3 regions of the Pseudobacteroides sp. genome follow, and region 3 is predicted to be linked to each of the others. Evidence: predicted binding sites of a transcription regulator. Region 3 holds the regulator's gene; each other region holds the start of a gene.

Region 1 (5,497 bases), on a different contig from region 3:
AATGAAAATTTATCCGGCTATTGATGTTAAAGACGGAAGATGCGTAAGGCTGGTCCAGGGGAAATTCAATGATGTTACTGTTTATTCCGACAATCCGGTGGACATGGCATTAAAATGGGAGAGCCTTGGGGCAGAGTATCTTCATGTTGTTGATCTGGACGGAGCTAGGGTTGGTGAACCCGTAAACACCGCAGTAATAAGCGAAATGGCGGTTAAGCTCGGCATTCCTGTGCAATTGGGCGGTGGAATCCGTTCCATCGAAATGATTGAAATTCTTCTTTGTAAAGGCATACAGAGAGTCATATTGGGTACATCTGCCGTTAATGACCAGGAGCTTGTTAAAAATGCCGTAAAGACCTTTGATAACAACCTTGTTATAGGTATCGATGCCAAAGACGGATTTGTTGCAATTGAAGGTTGGGCTAAGACCAGCAGCTTCACTGCCATTGGATTTGCTAAAAAGATGGAAGAGCTTGGTGCCAAGACTATTATTTATACAGATATCGATACTGACGGAATGCTGTCGGGGCCAAATCTTAAAGCAATGGAAGAAATGGTTAAGGCAGTAGACATAGAAATCATCGCTTCTGGTGGAGTCAGCAGCATTGAGGACATAAAAAACCTTAAAAATGTTGGTGTTTCAGGAGCAATTATCGGAAAAGCATTATATACGGGAAATATAGATTTGGCTGAGGCAATAAAAGTAGCCAAATAAAAAGAGGTTGGTTGATTATGCTGACAAAAAGGATTATACCCTGTCTTGATGTTCATGCAGGGAGAGTTGTAAAAGGTGTTAATTTTGTTAATATAAAGGATGCGGGGGACCCCGTTGAGATAGCAGCTATATATGATAAGGCTGGGGCAGATGAGCTTACTTTTCTCGATATCACAGCATCAAGCGATGCAAGAAGCATTATTCTTGATGTTGTAAGGAGAGTGGCTGAGCAGGTGTTTATTCCATTTACTGTTGGTGGGGGAATAAGATCGGTTGACGATTTCAGGGAAATTCTTCTTGCGGGTGCCGACAAGATATCGGTAAACTCTGCAGCCCTAAAAAGGCCTGACCTTATATCGGAGGCTGCCTGGAGGTTTGGAAGCCAGTGTGTGGTAGTAGCAATAGACGCAAAGAAGAATGGGGAGAGAAACAGCTGGGATGTATACCTTAACGGCGGCAGGGTGAATACCGGGAAGGATGCAATCCAGTGGGCCATTGAGGCTGAAAAGCTGGGTGCAGGCGAAATTCTTCTTACCAGCATGGACTGTGACGGAACAAAAGCTGGATATGACATTGAGCTTACAAGAAAAATATCTGAAAATGTCAAAATTCCTGTTATCGCATCCGGTGGTGCAGGCACTATGGAGCATTTTTATGAAGCTTTGACGGATGGCAAGGCCGATGCAGTATTGGCAGCATCCCTGTTCCATTTCAGGGAAATGGAGATATGTGATCTTAAGAGCTACTTAAGAGAGCGGGGCATTGAGGTTCGGAAAGAATAAATAAAATTTAGTACTAACGAAGATGGTATTAAAAATAGTATTTAAAAATCAATATTAATTGTTTTAAGGGGTCGTCTAATATGGATTATTTAGTAACAAACTTAAAGTTTGACAGTAATGGCCTGATTCCTGTAATAACTCAGGACTGTAAGACAAATGAGGTCCTAATGCTTGCGTACATGAATAAGGAAGCTTATGAAAAAACAGTCGAAACGAAGAAGGTTCACTATTGGAGCAGGAGCAGAAGCAAGCTTTGGCTAAAGGGTGAAACATCCGGCCATTACCAGTATGTCAAGTCAATATGTATTGATTGTGACAATGATACACTTCTCATTAAAGTGGAGCAGGTTGATGCAGCATGCCATACAGGCCACTATACATGCTTCTACAGGGATATGAATGAGGATGGAAGCATTAAAGAAAATTCCGATGCAGAAAATAATACTGTCGATAAAGCTGCAATTCTTCAAGAGGTTTACAATGTAATTGCAGATAGAAGAGTAAACCCCAAGGAAGGGTCATACACAAACTATCTCTTTGATAAGGGGATTGACAAGATACTTAAGAAGGTTGGGGAAGAAACGGCTGAGGTTATTATCGCCTCTAAGAATAAGGCTGCCGGTGAGATTAGATATGAAATTGCCGACCTTATCTATCATTTATTCGTTCTGATGGTGGAGAGGGACGTGAAACTGGAAGATATTTACGATGAATTAAAGGGAAGACGGTAGGTCTGATCTAAATTAAAATAGGGCTGTTGCAAAGGGCACTTAATCACATCATATTGTGCAGATTTGAAAATATAAGGCACATTATAGAGCGGTTAAAAGCCATTTTGTAACGGCTCTAGTTTTTTGGCATCCTCGGACTCTACTGCATCATCCTACTCGAATAAAATCATCAGGCAAGAGATACCTTTAAAAGCTTTATATTAAATCCAAAAATATTATAAAAGAGATACTTAACTCAATTACTTTTCCAAATCATCAAGATAACCAAGCTTTTCTATAGTTACCTGTCTTGAACAGTCTTTTTGCCAAGCCACTCATAATAAAAATACATGGAATACCGAGAAAATTGATAAAATATAATGTATTACAAATATAAATTTGAATAAACCATGATAATTGGTTGAATTTGAGCTTATTTCCCAAATGAAATATTTGCGTATAAATTGGATATTATATAATATAGTATTAGCACTCGCTAGTGGTGAGTGCTAATAAAATAACAGCAAGGAGGTTATACCTTATGAGAATAAAACCTTTAGGTGAAAGAGTAGTAATTAAAATGTTGGAAAGTGAAGAAACAACAAAGAGTGGAATAGTTTTGCCAGGAAGTGCAAAGGAAAAACCACAGGTAGCAGAAATTGTTGCTGTAGGACCTGGTGCTATTGTTGAAGGTAAGGAAATAAAAATGGAAGTTAAGGTTGGAGACAAGGTACTTATAAGCAAGTATGCTGGAACTGAAGTTAAGTTTGACGGTCAGGAATACACAATATTGAAGCAGAGTGACATATTAGCTGTTGTTGAATAACCTGATAAACTTCAAATAATTTAATCAAGATTCAAAAAAGGAGGCTATACTAATGGCGAAAGATATCAAATTTGGTGAAGAAGCTAGACGTGCGTTAGAAAGTGGCGTTAATCAGCTTGCAGATACAGTAAAGATTACACTTGGTCCAAAAGGAAGAAATGTAGTTCTTGATAAAAAGTTCGGTGCACCGCTTATCACTAACGACGGTGTTACAATAGCAAAAGAAATCGAGTTGGAAGACAGATTTGAAAACATGGGAGCACAGCTTGTTAAAGAAGTTGCTACCAAGACAAACGATGTTGCCGGCGACGGAACAACTACTGCTACATTGCTTGCTCAGGCTATCATAAGAGAAGGACTTAAGAACGTTGCTGCCGGTGCGAACCCAATGATACTTAAGAAAGGTATTTCTAAAGCAGTTGATGCAGCTGTTGAAGGAATTATACAAAACAGCCAGAAGATTAAAGGCAAGGAAGATATCGCTAGGGTTGCTTCCATATCAGCTAATGACGATGTTATAGGTACACTTATTGCTGATGCAATGGAAAAAGTAACTAATGACGGAGTTATTACTGTTGAAGAATCCAAAACAATGGGAACTAACCTTGAAGTTGTTGAAGGTATGCAGTTTGACAGAGGTTATGTTTCACCATATATGGTGACAGACACTGAAAAGATGGAAGCTGTTTTGGACGATCCATATATATTGATCACTGACAAGAAGATAACAAATATCCAGGATGTATTACCTCTTTTAGAGCAGATAGTACAGCAGGGCAAAAAGCTTGTTATCATAGCTGAAGATGTTGAAGGCGAAGCACTAGCAACATTATTGGTTAACAAATTAAGAGGAACATTTACTTGTGTTGCTGTTAAGGCACCAGGTTTTGGTGATAGAAGAAAGGCTATGCTCCAGGATATAGCAATACTCACAGGCGGTGAGGTTATAACTGAAGATTTGGGCCTTGATATAAAAGAAACTACTGTTTCACAGCTTGGTAGAGCAAGACAGGTTAAAATACAGAAAGAGAATACCATTATCGTTGATGGTGCAGGAAGCCAAGATGAAATTAAAAAGAGAGTTGCTTCAATTAAAGCTCAGATAGAAGAAACTACTTCTGACTTTGATAGGGAAAAACTCCAGGAAAGACTTGCAAAATTGGCTGGTGGAGTTGCTGTTATCCAGGTTGGTGCTGCAACAGAAACCGAAATGAAAGAAAAGAAATTAAGAATTGAAGATGCACTTGCTGCAACTAAAGCAGCTGTGGAAGAAGGTATTGTTGCTGGTGGCGGTACTGCACTCATCAACGCTATTCCAAACGTAGCTAAGCTTCTTGAAGGAAGTGTAGGAGACGAAAAGACAGGTATTCAGATCATATTGAGATCACTCGAAGAGCCTGTTAGACAAATAGCTGCAAATGCAGGACTTGAAGGTTCTGTAATCGTTGATAAGATTAAGAACAGCAATACAGGCATTGGTTTTGATGCACTTAATGAAAAGTATGTTAACATGATTGAATCAGGAATAGTTGACCCAGCTAAGGTTACAAGATCTGCATTGCAAAATGCTGCTTCAGTAGCTTCTATGGTTCTTACTACTGAAAGCATTGTTGCAGATAAGCCTGAAAAGGAAGCTCCAATGCCAGGTGGAGGAATGCCAGGCGGAATGGGCGGAATGTATTAATATCTAATTAATAATGCTCTTCCTGAAATTTTATATTCAGCCCCATGATTATTTATAATCATGGGGCTTGTTAATTAAATTCAATTACTCACGACAACATTAAGGTTGACAAAATCTACTCTTATACAAGATTAAAACCCAGCTTTACTGCCGTTTCAGAGTCCAAATAGCCATCCTGATGCATACACCATACCTTTCTTCTTAATTCGTCAGGTATTATATCCTTAAGCTTATTAATGGATAAATGAGCGTTTTTATCATAATCAATCCCACATGTATCCTGATAAAGAATATCAAGGCTGCCGTTTTTAAGAAGGGATAGAACTTCATCAGGAATGCTGTTGGCGTCCCCGCTGTAATATATCCTTTTGTTATCCGCTTCCATTATAAAGCCGAATGCAGGTATGGTCTCTACATGAGGAACCTTTATAAATTTGAGCTTTATTTCACCAAGAGAGCTGTCTTTTATAGTTGCTTCCATGTCGCTTACCAGGCTGCACATCTCATTTCTAACTCCAATAACCTTAAAATAACCTTCCATGAGCTTTCTGTCAGGGAAATACACCATAGGTTTTATTTGATTATAATAAAACGGATAAAAAATAATTTCTCCCAAGCTTCCACAGTGGTCGGGATGGGTATGGGTTATGACTATGTGAAGGTTCTTCAGACCATTAAACAAATCAAGCTCCTGAAGCTTGTGGAATACAGTTCCGCCTGCATCAATTAAAAGCATGCTGTTGTCCTTTTGTATATAGCAGCTGTTATTTCCGAGCTTAG
Region 2 (5,497 bases), on a different contig from region 3:
CTGAGCTCACCGTTACTGTAGCTACATATCCCTGGATGGAGCCAAAGCCTGGGTCCATGGGCAAGCCCTCTCCAGGCTATGATATCGATATCATAAATGAAGACGGTAGCTCCTGTGAGGTCGGTGAAGAAGGTCAAATAATATTACGCACCGATAAAAGAAAACCAGTCGGAATGTTTGATGGATACTACAGGGACCCCGGCCTTACTTCCAAAGTTTGGCACGATGATATTTACTATACAGGGGACATGGCTTGGAGTGATGAAGACGGCTATCTTTGGTTCGTAGGCAGAGCTGATGATGTTATCAAAAGCTCCGGATACAGAATAGGCCCCTTTGAAGTTGAAAGTGCACTTTTAGAGCATCCGGCAGTTTTGGAATGTGCAATAACAGCAGTTCCTGATCCCGATAGAGGGCAGATTGTAAAGGCCACTGTTGTATTGACTAAGAACTATGAGCCTTCCGATGATCTGGTAATTGAGCTTCAGAACCATGTAAAGAAGGTTACTGCTCCATATAAATATCCTAGAATAATCGAATTTGTGAAAGAGCTCCCAAAAACAATAAGCGGCAAAATCCGCAGGGTAGAAATAAGAGATAACGATAAATAGCGTTGATTTTTATCATAAGGAATTGCGGTGCAAAATATTATATTTCCAGATAATAACAAAAGGGACCAAACAGGTCCCTCTTATTATTCCGGCAATATTAATTAGTCTCTACCAATCTGGTCAGCAACATGTTGCTTCTCTCAATGAATTTGGTCATCGCATCCGCACTAAGCTGCTTATGGCTCATCATTGCAAGATCATATATATGCTCACAGATAAGCTTTACTTCATCCTTACGCTCATCCTTGTCCTTAATGTTTATGACCTTTTTGATCAAATCATTGTTTTTGTTAAGAACCAGTGTTTCTTCATTTCCAAACATGTGGCTCATATCGAACCCACCGAATCTTGCCGACATCTCCTGCATTCTCCTTGAATGCTCATCTAGGAGAATCATTCCCGGTACACTGGCTGCTTTGAGGCTTTCCACCTTAAGCTTCAGCTTATCATTGCCAAGTGCGTCCTTAAACAGCCTTTCAAAGCTTTCCTGAAGCTCTTTGGATGCATTTTCATCAACATTTTCTTCCTTCTCCTTAAGGCTTTCCGAAAGATCGGAGTCAATTCTCAAAAACTTAACCTCGGTTTGCTTGGATTCTAAAAAGCTTATGAAATGGTTATCTATCATTGTTGATAAAATAACCGCTTCCATTGCGTTATCCTTAAATAGTTTGATATATTGGGCCTGCTGCCTCTCATCCGAAACATAGAAAATCTTGTTTTCGTGCTTCTCCTTATTGCGTTCTAAATACTCCTTCTGAGAAACATAATCGCCATTGGTTGTCTTATAAATTACAATATCCTTAACCCTGTCATAGAACTTACCTTCACGAATACATCCGTATTTTACAAATGGGTTTATATCATCCCAATACTTATTATAGTTTTCCCTGTCATTCTCATAAATTGATGTAAGCTTATCCGCCACCTTTTTATTTATATGAGTTGATATTTTATTTACATAACCGTCATTCTGCAGAAAACTTCTCGAAACATTAAGAGGCAGATCAGGACAATCCAGCACACCCTTTAAGAGCATAAGGAACTCAGGTATCACTTCTTTAATATTGTCCGCAACAAAAACCTGATTGTAATACAGCTTAATCTGCCCCTCCATTGTTTCAAACTCATGCTTTAATTTGGGGAAATACAAAATACCCTTAAGGTTAAACGGGTAATCCATATTCAAATGGATCCAGAACAGCGGCTCATTAAAGTCGTGGAACACCTTCCTGTAAAACTCTTTGTATTCCTCATCGGTACAATCCTTTGGGTTCTTGAGCCAAAGCGGGCTTGTATCGTTGATAGGTTTTAATTCTTTTTCTTCCTTATCCTTATCAGCTTCTTTCGCTTCTTCTGAAGGCTCTTCTATAGAATCAAAATACACTTCATATGGAAGGAATGAAAAATACTTTTCCAGAATTTCTCTAACCTTATAGCTTTCAAGAAACTCAAGGCTGTCTTCAGCCAGGAAAAGTGTTACTGTAGTTCCTCTTGAAGTTCTATCCGACTCGCCTATCTCATAATCAATACCGCCTGTGCTGACCCACCTTACAGCTTTTTCATCCTTCTTATAAGACAATGTATCAATCTGAACTTTATCAGATACCATGAAAGATGAATAAAAACCAAGTCCGAAGTGCCCTATTATCTGACCCTCATCGGTTTTGTCCTTGTATTTTTCCAAAAAGTCCTTGGCTCCTGAGAAAGCGATTTGGTTAATGTACTTACCAACCTCTTCAAATGTCATCCCGATACCATTGTCTATAATTTGCATTGTCTTGTCTTCTTTATTAATAACAACTTTTATTTGCCAATTGTCATCACCATCAAGATCAGCTTCACCTATTGCACTTAACTTTTTAAGCTTACTTATGGCATCTGAGGAGTTTGATACCAGTTCACGGACGAAAATGTCCTTTTCTGAATATAACCATTTCTTGATAATAGGAAAAATATTTTCCGTGTTAATTGATATACTTCCGCTCTCGTGCATCATATATATGCCTCCTTAACCATTATTTCTAATAATAAATATTACACTTACATCAGATTTTGTCAAGTATATTTTAGCACTCTTACATATAGAGTGCTAAAATATACTTGACAGTTTTATACACCCCCTTACTATCCTTTACAGTTATTGCAATTTGGCTACCTATAAAGTATTTCATATATTTTGTCGATATTATATTTAATATTACAACCTTGAACATCTCAGTAACCAACAATTTATCCAACAAAACCAATAATTGAAAAGGGGCTTTTTCTATGAGATTTATTAAAATTAATAAAATTACTCATTCTAATTTACTTCCAAAGTTTAAAGAAGTACTTTATAGAATTGCACGCTATTCAAGACATATTGGTATTCAAAAAAGACTTCTGGCATTTTTTATTCTATTATCCAGTGTGCCATTATTAAGTATCGGTATTCTCAGCTATACCAAATCCAGCTCAGCGGTTCAATCAAAGACAGAATCCTATTCCAGTGAAATAATGTCACAGTCTGCACGTAATATAAAAAATGTTTTATTTTTTATTGAATCGGGTTGTAACGAAATTATGAAAACTGTAGAATTCACAGAGACCATAAAGAAATATGACCAGGGCGGAATGCTTAATGGTGAAGCCTCTGAGATAATAAACCCAATCCTGAACAACAAATTCTCACCTACAGTAATAGAAGGCTGTGAAGGAGCAATATACATAACCAAAGGCCAGGTTCTAGGATCTTCTTCAAGCTATCAGACCGGCAGCGAATTTATAAGCATGATAAGCGATTTTGAATCTATTGCTAAAGATGCAAACGGAAAATATGTTTGGATGATGAAAAAGGGTGAACGAACTTTCCAGAATTATATTCTATCCATTGTTGAAGTATATCATGAATTGACAAATGAGCCTTTGGGCACTATTGTAGTTATGTTAAATGAGGCTTTCATAGGAACTATTTTTGATTCAACAAATATAGAAGGTTCTACCAATATCTTTGTGGTGGACAGTTCAGGAACTGTAATTTCAAGTAAAAATAAGAATACACTTAAAATAAATACTCAGTATTCCAATAAAAAATTTATTGATACTATCAAAAAAGCATTTGAAGTAAAAAACACTGATCCAGATCAAAATGGCAAAGCAAATAAGGGATATACTCACCTAATAGAAAACGGTGAAGAATTTTTGTTTTCATATTCCCAAGTCCCCGGTTTAAGTTGGTTTGCTGTTTCAACTATTCCCACATCATTCATACAAAGTGAGTCAATAACAATAAGATCAACTATTCTATATGTAAGCCTGATAATTTTTATCCTTGCAATTATTATTTCGATATTCATTGCCATTAGTATTTCCAATCCCCTGCATAAACTTGAAGGCCTCATGAAAAAGGCCAAGGACGGCAACCTTGATATATCTGTAAACGATACCTTCAATGATGAAATTTCCCACCTAAGCAATAACTTTAATGAGATGGTTGCAAATATAAGAGAGCTGGTTACAAAGGTTAACACCTCTTCAAACCAGGTTCTGTCAAGTGCCGAAAAACTTAGTGAAATGTCTTATTCTTACTACACATCATCTGAACAAATCGCAGTCAGCATGGATGAGATTGCCAAAGGAACCTCTGATCAGGCTTCAAATAATTATAAATCTTTAGAATATATAACCCAATTGTCTGATGATATAAAAAAAGTAGATTGTGATATGAAAAATGTATCAGAAATCATACATGATACCAGATATTTAAGCCAAAATGCAATCCAATCGGTAAAATCCCTTAATGAAAAGTCTCTTCAGACCAGCAAGGTATCAGAAGATATAGTAAATCAAATAAATTCCTTTTATGCAGATATGAAAGAGATACAAAACATTGTAAAATTTATTGGTAATATCTCCGAAGAAACCAACCTCCTTTCATTAAATGCTGCCATAGAGGCAGCCCGTGCCGGAGAGGCTGGGAAAGGCTTTGCAGTGGTGGCTGATCAAGTTAAAAAACTTGCCAGCCAGACAAAAGACTCTTTGGCATCAATAAACAATTCGATACAAAATATACAAAAAAAGGCAGATTTAACTTTCACCTCCGCAAACAAAACACAGGAAATCGTGGGCGATCAATTGAGTGCTGTTAGTGACACAGACACTTCATTCAAAGCAATTTTTAATTCAATGGAAAAAATCATTAAGTATATGAATGAGTTTGAAGTTTCAGTGAATAAAATACTCGACTCCAGCACTAAAACACTTGAATCAATCAATAACATATCAACCGTATCACAGGAAACCGCTGCTACCGTGGAAGAAATAACTGCAACAACTCAGCAGCAGATAGAAGTCATAGGAGAAGTTTCATCTCAATCAAAACTTCTAAGAGAAATGGCAAAAGAACTTAATGATTCGATATCATCCTTCAAGATATAGCAATATTACACTCAATCCACATATATTAACAAAAAATGCAAAATAAATATGTTAATAAAATTGTGTTAATAAATATAGCCAAAGGCAGGCAAAACAGCCTTTGGCTATATTATCGGTAATCTTTACATAACCTATCAGGTGCTGATATTACACTAAAGTATTTTTATCTTAATCCGATAATTTATATAGGAAACTGTAAACTGCAGCCTTATGATATTAAATTGTCATAGTAGATATATTTCAGAGGAGACATATTTGAGGCACATTAATTAACTTGTCAAAATTAAAATGAAAGTTATACTATTTTCTTCTCTCTATTACAAACCAGAAATTTATTTAAATATTACAGAAATAACTACAGAAAAGGGGTATTCTTTATGAACATTATCAGGAAGTATCTTTTAAGCAGTAAAAAACCCATTTCGATGCTACTATCACAGTTCAAAAAATTACTGGATAAAGTCGCACAA
Region 3 (5,497 bases):
CAACAACCTTGTAGTCAGCGTCATATACGTTATCGGAACCTCCCATTTCAGGTCCTCCCTGTGCTGCTGCACCAGGATCAAAACCTGCACCAGCAGCCCCATCAGCCCCTGCTCCGGTATTCTGATACATTTTTGAAGAAATTTCGTAGAAAGCTTGTGTCAAAGCTTCTGTTGCCTTCTTAATATTTTCGGTATCGGTGCCCTTAAGTGCTTCCTTAACCTTATTAACTTCATCCTGTATTTTCGCTTTATCCTCGGAACTTAGCTTATCACCAAGCTCGTTAAGCTGCTTTTCACACTGGAATACCATAGAATCGGCGTTATTTCTGATATCCACTTCTTCCTTTTTCTTCTTATCTTCAGCAGCATATTTTTCAGCTTCTTTTACTGCTTTATCTATTTCATCATCGGACAGATTCGTAGAAGCAGTAATAGTAACCTTCTGTTCGTTTCCAGTACCAAGATCCTTTGCAGAAACATGAACTATACCGTTGGCATCTATATCAAATGTAACTTCAATCTGAGGCACGCCTCTAGGTGCAGGAGGAATTCCTGTAAGCTGGAATCTTCCGAGGGTTTTGTTATACTGGGCCATTTCCCTTTCGCCCTGTAAAACGTGGATCTCAACGCTGGTCTGTCCGTCAGCAGCAGTTGAGAATACCTGGCTCTTTTTGGCAGGTATTGTAGTATTTCTTTCAATAAGCTTTGTACATACTCCGCCTAATGTCTCAATACCGAGTGACAATGGCGTAACATCTAAAAGAAGAAGGTCTTTAACTTCTCCAGTCAATACCCCTGCCTGAATAGAAGCACCTACTGCCACACATTCGTCAGGGTTGATACCTTTAAAAGGCTCTTTACCAAGGTACTTCTTAACAGCTTCCTGAACAGCAGGAATTCTGCTTGATCCACCTACCAACAGTATTTTATCTATTTTATCTACACTAAGTCCTGCATCTTTCATCGCTTGCCTTGTTGGCTCCATAGTCTTTTCAACCAGATCTGCAGTAATCTCATCAAACTTGGCCCTTGTAAGCGTAACATCAAGGTGCTTAGGTCCTGTTGCATCAGCAGTTATAAAAGGAAGGTTTATATTTGTAGTTGTTACACCTGAAAGCTCTATTTTAGCTTTTTCTGCAGCTTCCTTCAATCTCTGGAGAGCCATCTTGTCATTTCTTAAGTCTATGCCGTTTTCCTTTTTAAATGTATCGGCAAGATAATCCATGACCCTCTGATCAAAGTCGTCGCCGCCGAGTCTATTGTTACCATGTGTAGCAAGAACTTCAAAAACCCCATCGCCTATTTCAAGAATGGATACGTCAAAGGTTCCTCCACCCAAGTCAAATACCAGTATTTTCTGGTCATGTTCCTTATCAAGACCATATGCCAAAGCTGCAGCAGTAGGTTCATTGATAATTCTTAGAACTTCCAGACCTGCTATTTTACCTGCATCCTTTGTTGCCTGTCTCTGGGAGTCACTGAAATATGCAGGAACTGTAATAACAGCCTGAGTTATTTTTTCTCCAAGAAATGCCTCTGCATCAGCTTTAAGCTTTTGCAGTATCATAGCAGATATTTCCTGGGGGGTGTACTGGCTATCGTCAATCTTAACCTTTCTGTCTGTTCCCATATCCCTTTTGATTGATATTACTGTTCTGTCAGGATTTGTTATAGCCTGACGTTTAGCCACCTGTCCTACCAGTCTTTCGCCTGTTTTTGAAAACGCAACAACTGAAGAAGTAGTTCTGCTGCCTTCTGGATTTGGTATTACGACAGGTTCTCCACCTTCCATAACCGCTACACATGAATTTGTTGTTCCTAAATCTATTCCTATTACTTTTGCCATATAATCTATCCTCCTCTAAATAATCAGTTAGCCACCTTAACCATACTATGACGAATTATTTTATCTTTTAAAACGTAACCCTTCTGAAACTCCTCAACAATTGTACTATCCCCATATGAATCGTCCTCAATATGCATAACAGCATTATGTAGTTGAGGATCAAAGTTTTCCCCTATGGATTTAATTTCCTCAACGCCCAAATCCTTCAGTGCATCCTTAAGCTGTCTGTACACAAGTTCCATGCCTTCTTTGAAAGAACTGTTTGTAGCCGGATCATTTTCAGCTGCTTTTATAGCCCTCTCAAAATTATCAACAACAGGAAGCATGGCTAATACAGTTTCTCCTACAGCATCCCAATAAAGTGCCTCTTTTTCTTTTGCTGTCCTCTTTTTATAATTATCAAATTCGGCAGCAGTGCGCTGGAGCATATTAAAATACTCATCACACTGTTTACTCTTTTGCTCGAGCATTGCCTTTATTTCATCAGTACCAGAAGCATTATCACTGTTACTGCTTGCTGTTTCCTGATCATTCAAACCCGAAGTAGTGCTTTCATTTTCCATCGATGGGTTTGGTGTTTCCTTTTGATTATCCTTCTTGTCATTACCGTTTGTAAATATACCCATATCGTATTGTTCCGCCCTCCCCGTATATTGTTTGTAGTTTAGCTGTCATCCAAATCACCAATATATTTTAGTATTTCTTCATTTAACTTCCTTTTAAGGAAATTCATCGAAGAAATAACCTTTGCATACTCCATTCTGGTAGGCCCAATTACGCCTATAGTTCCAAGTACAATATTGCCGATACTGTATGTTGCCGTAACCAGGCTGCAATCCTTTATCTGTTGAATATCATTCTCTGTACCTATTTGTACGCCTATACTATCATCAATATTTTTGTTGTTAAGAATCTTGTATATCTTTTCTTTTTCGTCCAGAACATTTAAAAATTCCTTTGCTTTTACAATATCCATGAACTCCGGAAAGTTAAGTATGTTAGTAGTACCTTCCAAATAAACATCAGAATAATCTATATTGTTTATAGAATCTATTATACCGTCTATTATCGGTATTAATATTTCCTTCGTAACCCCTAATTCCTTCTCTATTTCCAGCATTATATTGTTGCTTATCTGATCTATAGTAAGACCATTTAACTTACTGTTTAATACATTTGACAGCATTATCAGCAAGTCTGCAGTAACATTATCGTGAATTTTAATAAAGCTATTCCTAACCACATTTGCACTTGTAACCACTATAACAAGTGCTCTGCCCGGCTGAACGGGCACAACCTGTACAGCCTTCAGAATGCTCTTTTTCAACTGCGGAGCAATTGCAATCGATGTATATTTTGTGATCTTCGACATTATCATCGATGCCTGCCTTATAAGTTGAGTCATCTCATTAATCCGCACTTCCAATGCCTGTTTTATTGAGTCAGCTTCTTCAGTAGACAATACCTTTTCTTTCATCAACTCATTGACATATAGTCTATAGCCTTTGTCAGAAGGAATCCTACCGGCAGAAGTATGGGGCTGTGCTAAAAAACCCATTTCCTCCAAATCCGCCATTTCGTTTCTAATAGTAGCAGAACTCAAACCAAGCTCATGTTTCCTTGCGATTGTCCTTGAACCGATAGGTTCTGCTGTGTCAATGTAGTCATCAATAATAGCTTGAAGGATTCTTCTTTTTCTATCATCCAAGTACATGTTCCAGCTCCCCTTTGTTAGCACTCTACTTTATTGAGTGCTAATTATAATTTAAATATATCCCCATGGCAGTTATTTGTCAAGTATTTTATGCTAAAATCCCAAGAATTACAAATATCATATTGATGGGTAACTCTTTCTATATGATATGTGGTTAATCTATATCTATAAACTCCATAAACACCTGATTTGCGTAGTCCAGTCCTGTTTGTGTAAGCAAGAGTCTTCCAGCTTTGTGCTCGACCAATCCTTTGCCAATTAATTTTTTAAACTTACCTCCAAACTTATCCATTATTTCAATTCCATATCTTCCCTTGAACTCTGACTGAGAGATGCCGCAGGTAAGCCTCATTCCAAGAATAATATATTCCGACATGCTTTCTGCTTCATCTATAATTGCTTCTCCTTCTATATATTTACCCTCATATTCCATATAATTTTTAATATAATCTTCTATATTATAAAGGTTATTATATCTTTTTTTGTTAAAGTATGAGTGCGCACCTGCTCCAAGTCCTAAATATTCTTTCGCCTTCCAATATATAAGGTTGTGCTTGCATTCATAGCCTTCCAGTGCAAAATTGGATATTTCGTACATGCCATAACCATGCCCTGCCAGTTGTCTTTTGGCAAGATAATACATTTCTCTGTCCGTATGGTCATCTATTTCATCAATCTCTCCATGCTCATACTTTTCCCAAAAAACAGTATTCTCTTCTATTTTAAGACTATAGCAGGATATATGCTCCGGTCCTAAATCTGCTACATTATTAACCGTCTCTGCCCAATCCTCCAATGTTTGATGGGGAAGAGAAAAAATCATATCTATATTAATATTATTAAATCCAATCTCTCTTGCAAGCTTATAATTATCGACAAACTCTTCTATGCTGTGAACCCTTCCGATGTTCTTTAACAGCCTGTTTTGCCACGCCTGAAGTCCGATACTCAGTCTGTTTATTCCTATATATTTATATGCTCTCAGCTTATCTTCTGATAATGTTCCGGGATTTGATTCGAGGCTTATCTCTGCATCTGCTGCAATTTTAAAGTGCTGGCGGCACAACCTTACAACATCCTCAATATATCGGGAATCCACACTCGAAGGCGTTCCACCACCTATAAAAACAGTCTTTACTTCATATCCCTCTGCTCTTTCACCATAAATGATTATTTCTTTTTTTAATGCCTCAAAATAGGCTTCGACCAACTCGCTCTTATTGGAAAAGGAATTAAAATCGCAATAATAGCATTTTGATTTACAAAAAGGAACATGTATATAAAGCCCAATACTCTTTTCCATAATAGCTCCAATAGAAATAATAAATTAAAAAATATATAGTAGCAGCAGAAAATTTTTTTAAGTATCCAGCTTCAAAACGGTCATAAATGCTTCTTGAGGGACTTCTACACTTCCAACCTGTCTCATCCTCTTTTTACCCTCTTTTTGCTTTTCAAGAAGCTTTTTCTTTCTGGTTATGTCCCCGCCGTAGCACTTTGAAAGAACGTCTTTTCTGTAAGCCTTTACGGTCTCCCTTGCAATTATCTTTCCTCCGATACAAGCCTGTATGGGGATTTCAAACTGCTGCCTGGGTATTGACTCCTTAAGCTTTTCCGCTATTCTTCTTCCCCTTGCATAAGCCTTTTCAGTATGAACAATAAACGAAAGGGCATCAACTATATCTCCATTTAGCAGTATGTCCAGTTTTACTAGGGTAGAAGGCGTGTATCCCATTAGCTCATAATCCAACGAAGCATAACCTCTTGACCTGGATTTTAGAGCATCAAAAAAGTCATATATTATTTCATTTAGGGGCATTTCATATAAAAGCATTACCCTTCCCTCATCAATGTATTTCATATCCTTATATATGCCGCGTCTTTCCTGACTGAGATCCATAACACTGCCCACATACTCGGTAGGAAGCATAATGGAG

The links. Region 3 encodes HrcA, which represses chaperone genes, less so after heat shock. Its sites were predicted from a motif close to TGTTAGCACTCNNNNNNNNNGAGTGCTAACA; they were not measured.
Region 1: groES (co-chaperone GroES) is a predicted target of HrcA. The motif match lies at 2,692-2,722, and genes of this name have one in related genera.
Region 2: htpG (molecular chaperone HtpG) is a predicted target of HrcA. The motif match lies at 2,676-2,706, and genes of this name have one in related genera.

Annotation. Positions count from the first base shown of each region.
Region 1 covers NZ_DATCTU010000122.1:77,385-82,881, reverse strand. The annotation lists gene hisA (1-(5-phosphoribosyl)-5-[(5-phosphoribosylamino)methylideneamino]imidazole-4-carboxamide isomerase) at 2-715, shown strand; gene hisF (imidazole glycerol phosphate synthase subunit HisF) at 733-1,497, shown strand; gene hisIE (bifunctional phosphoribosyl-AMP cyclohydrolase/phosphoribosyl-ATP diphosphatase HisIE) at 1,578-2,228, shown strand; gene groES (co-chaperone GroES) at 2,749-3,033, shown strand; gene groL (chaperonin GroEL) at 3,086-4,717, shown strand; gene VIO64_RS20765 (MBL fold metallo-hydrolase) at 4,839-5,497, opposite strand, start outside.
Region 2 covers NZ_DATCTU010000032.1:20,925-26,421, reverse strand. The annotation lists gene VIO64_RS04690 (AMP-binding protein) at 1-611, shown strand, start outside; gene htpG (molecular chaperone HtpG) at 709-2,607, opposite strand; gene VIO64_RS04680 (methyl-accepting chemotaxis protein) at 2,880-5,027, shown strand; gene VIO64_RS04675 (methyl-accepting chemotaxis protein) at 5,405-5,497, shown strand, end outside.
Region 3 covers NZ_DATCTU010000108.1:9,305-14,801, reverse strand. The annotation lists gene dnaK (molecular chaperone DnaK) at 1-1,846, opposite strand, end outside; gene grpE (nucleotide exchange factor GrpE) at 1,870-2,472, opposite strand; gene hrcA (heat-inducible transcriptional repressor HrcA) at 2,511-3,560, opposite strand; gene hemW (radical SAM family heme chaperone HemW) at 3,715-4,863, opposite strand; gene lepA (translation elongation factor 4) at 4,921-5,497, opposite strand, start outside.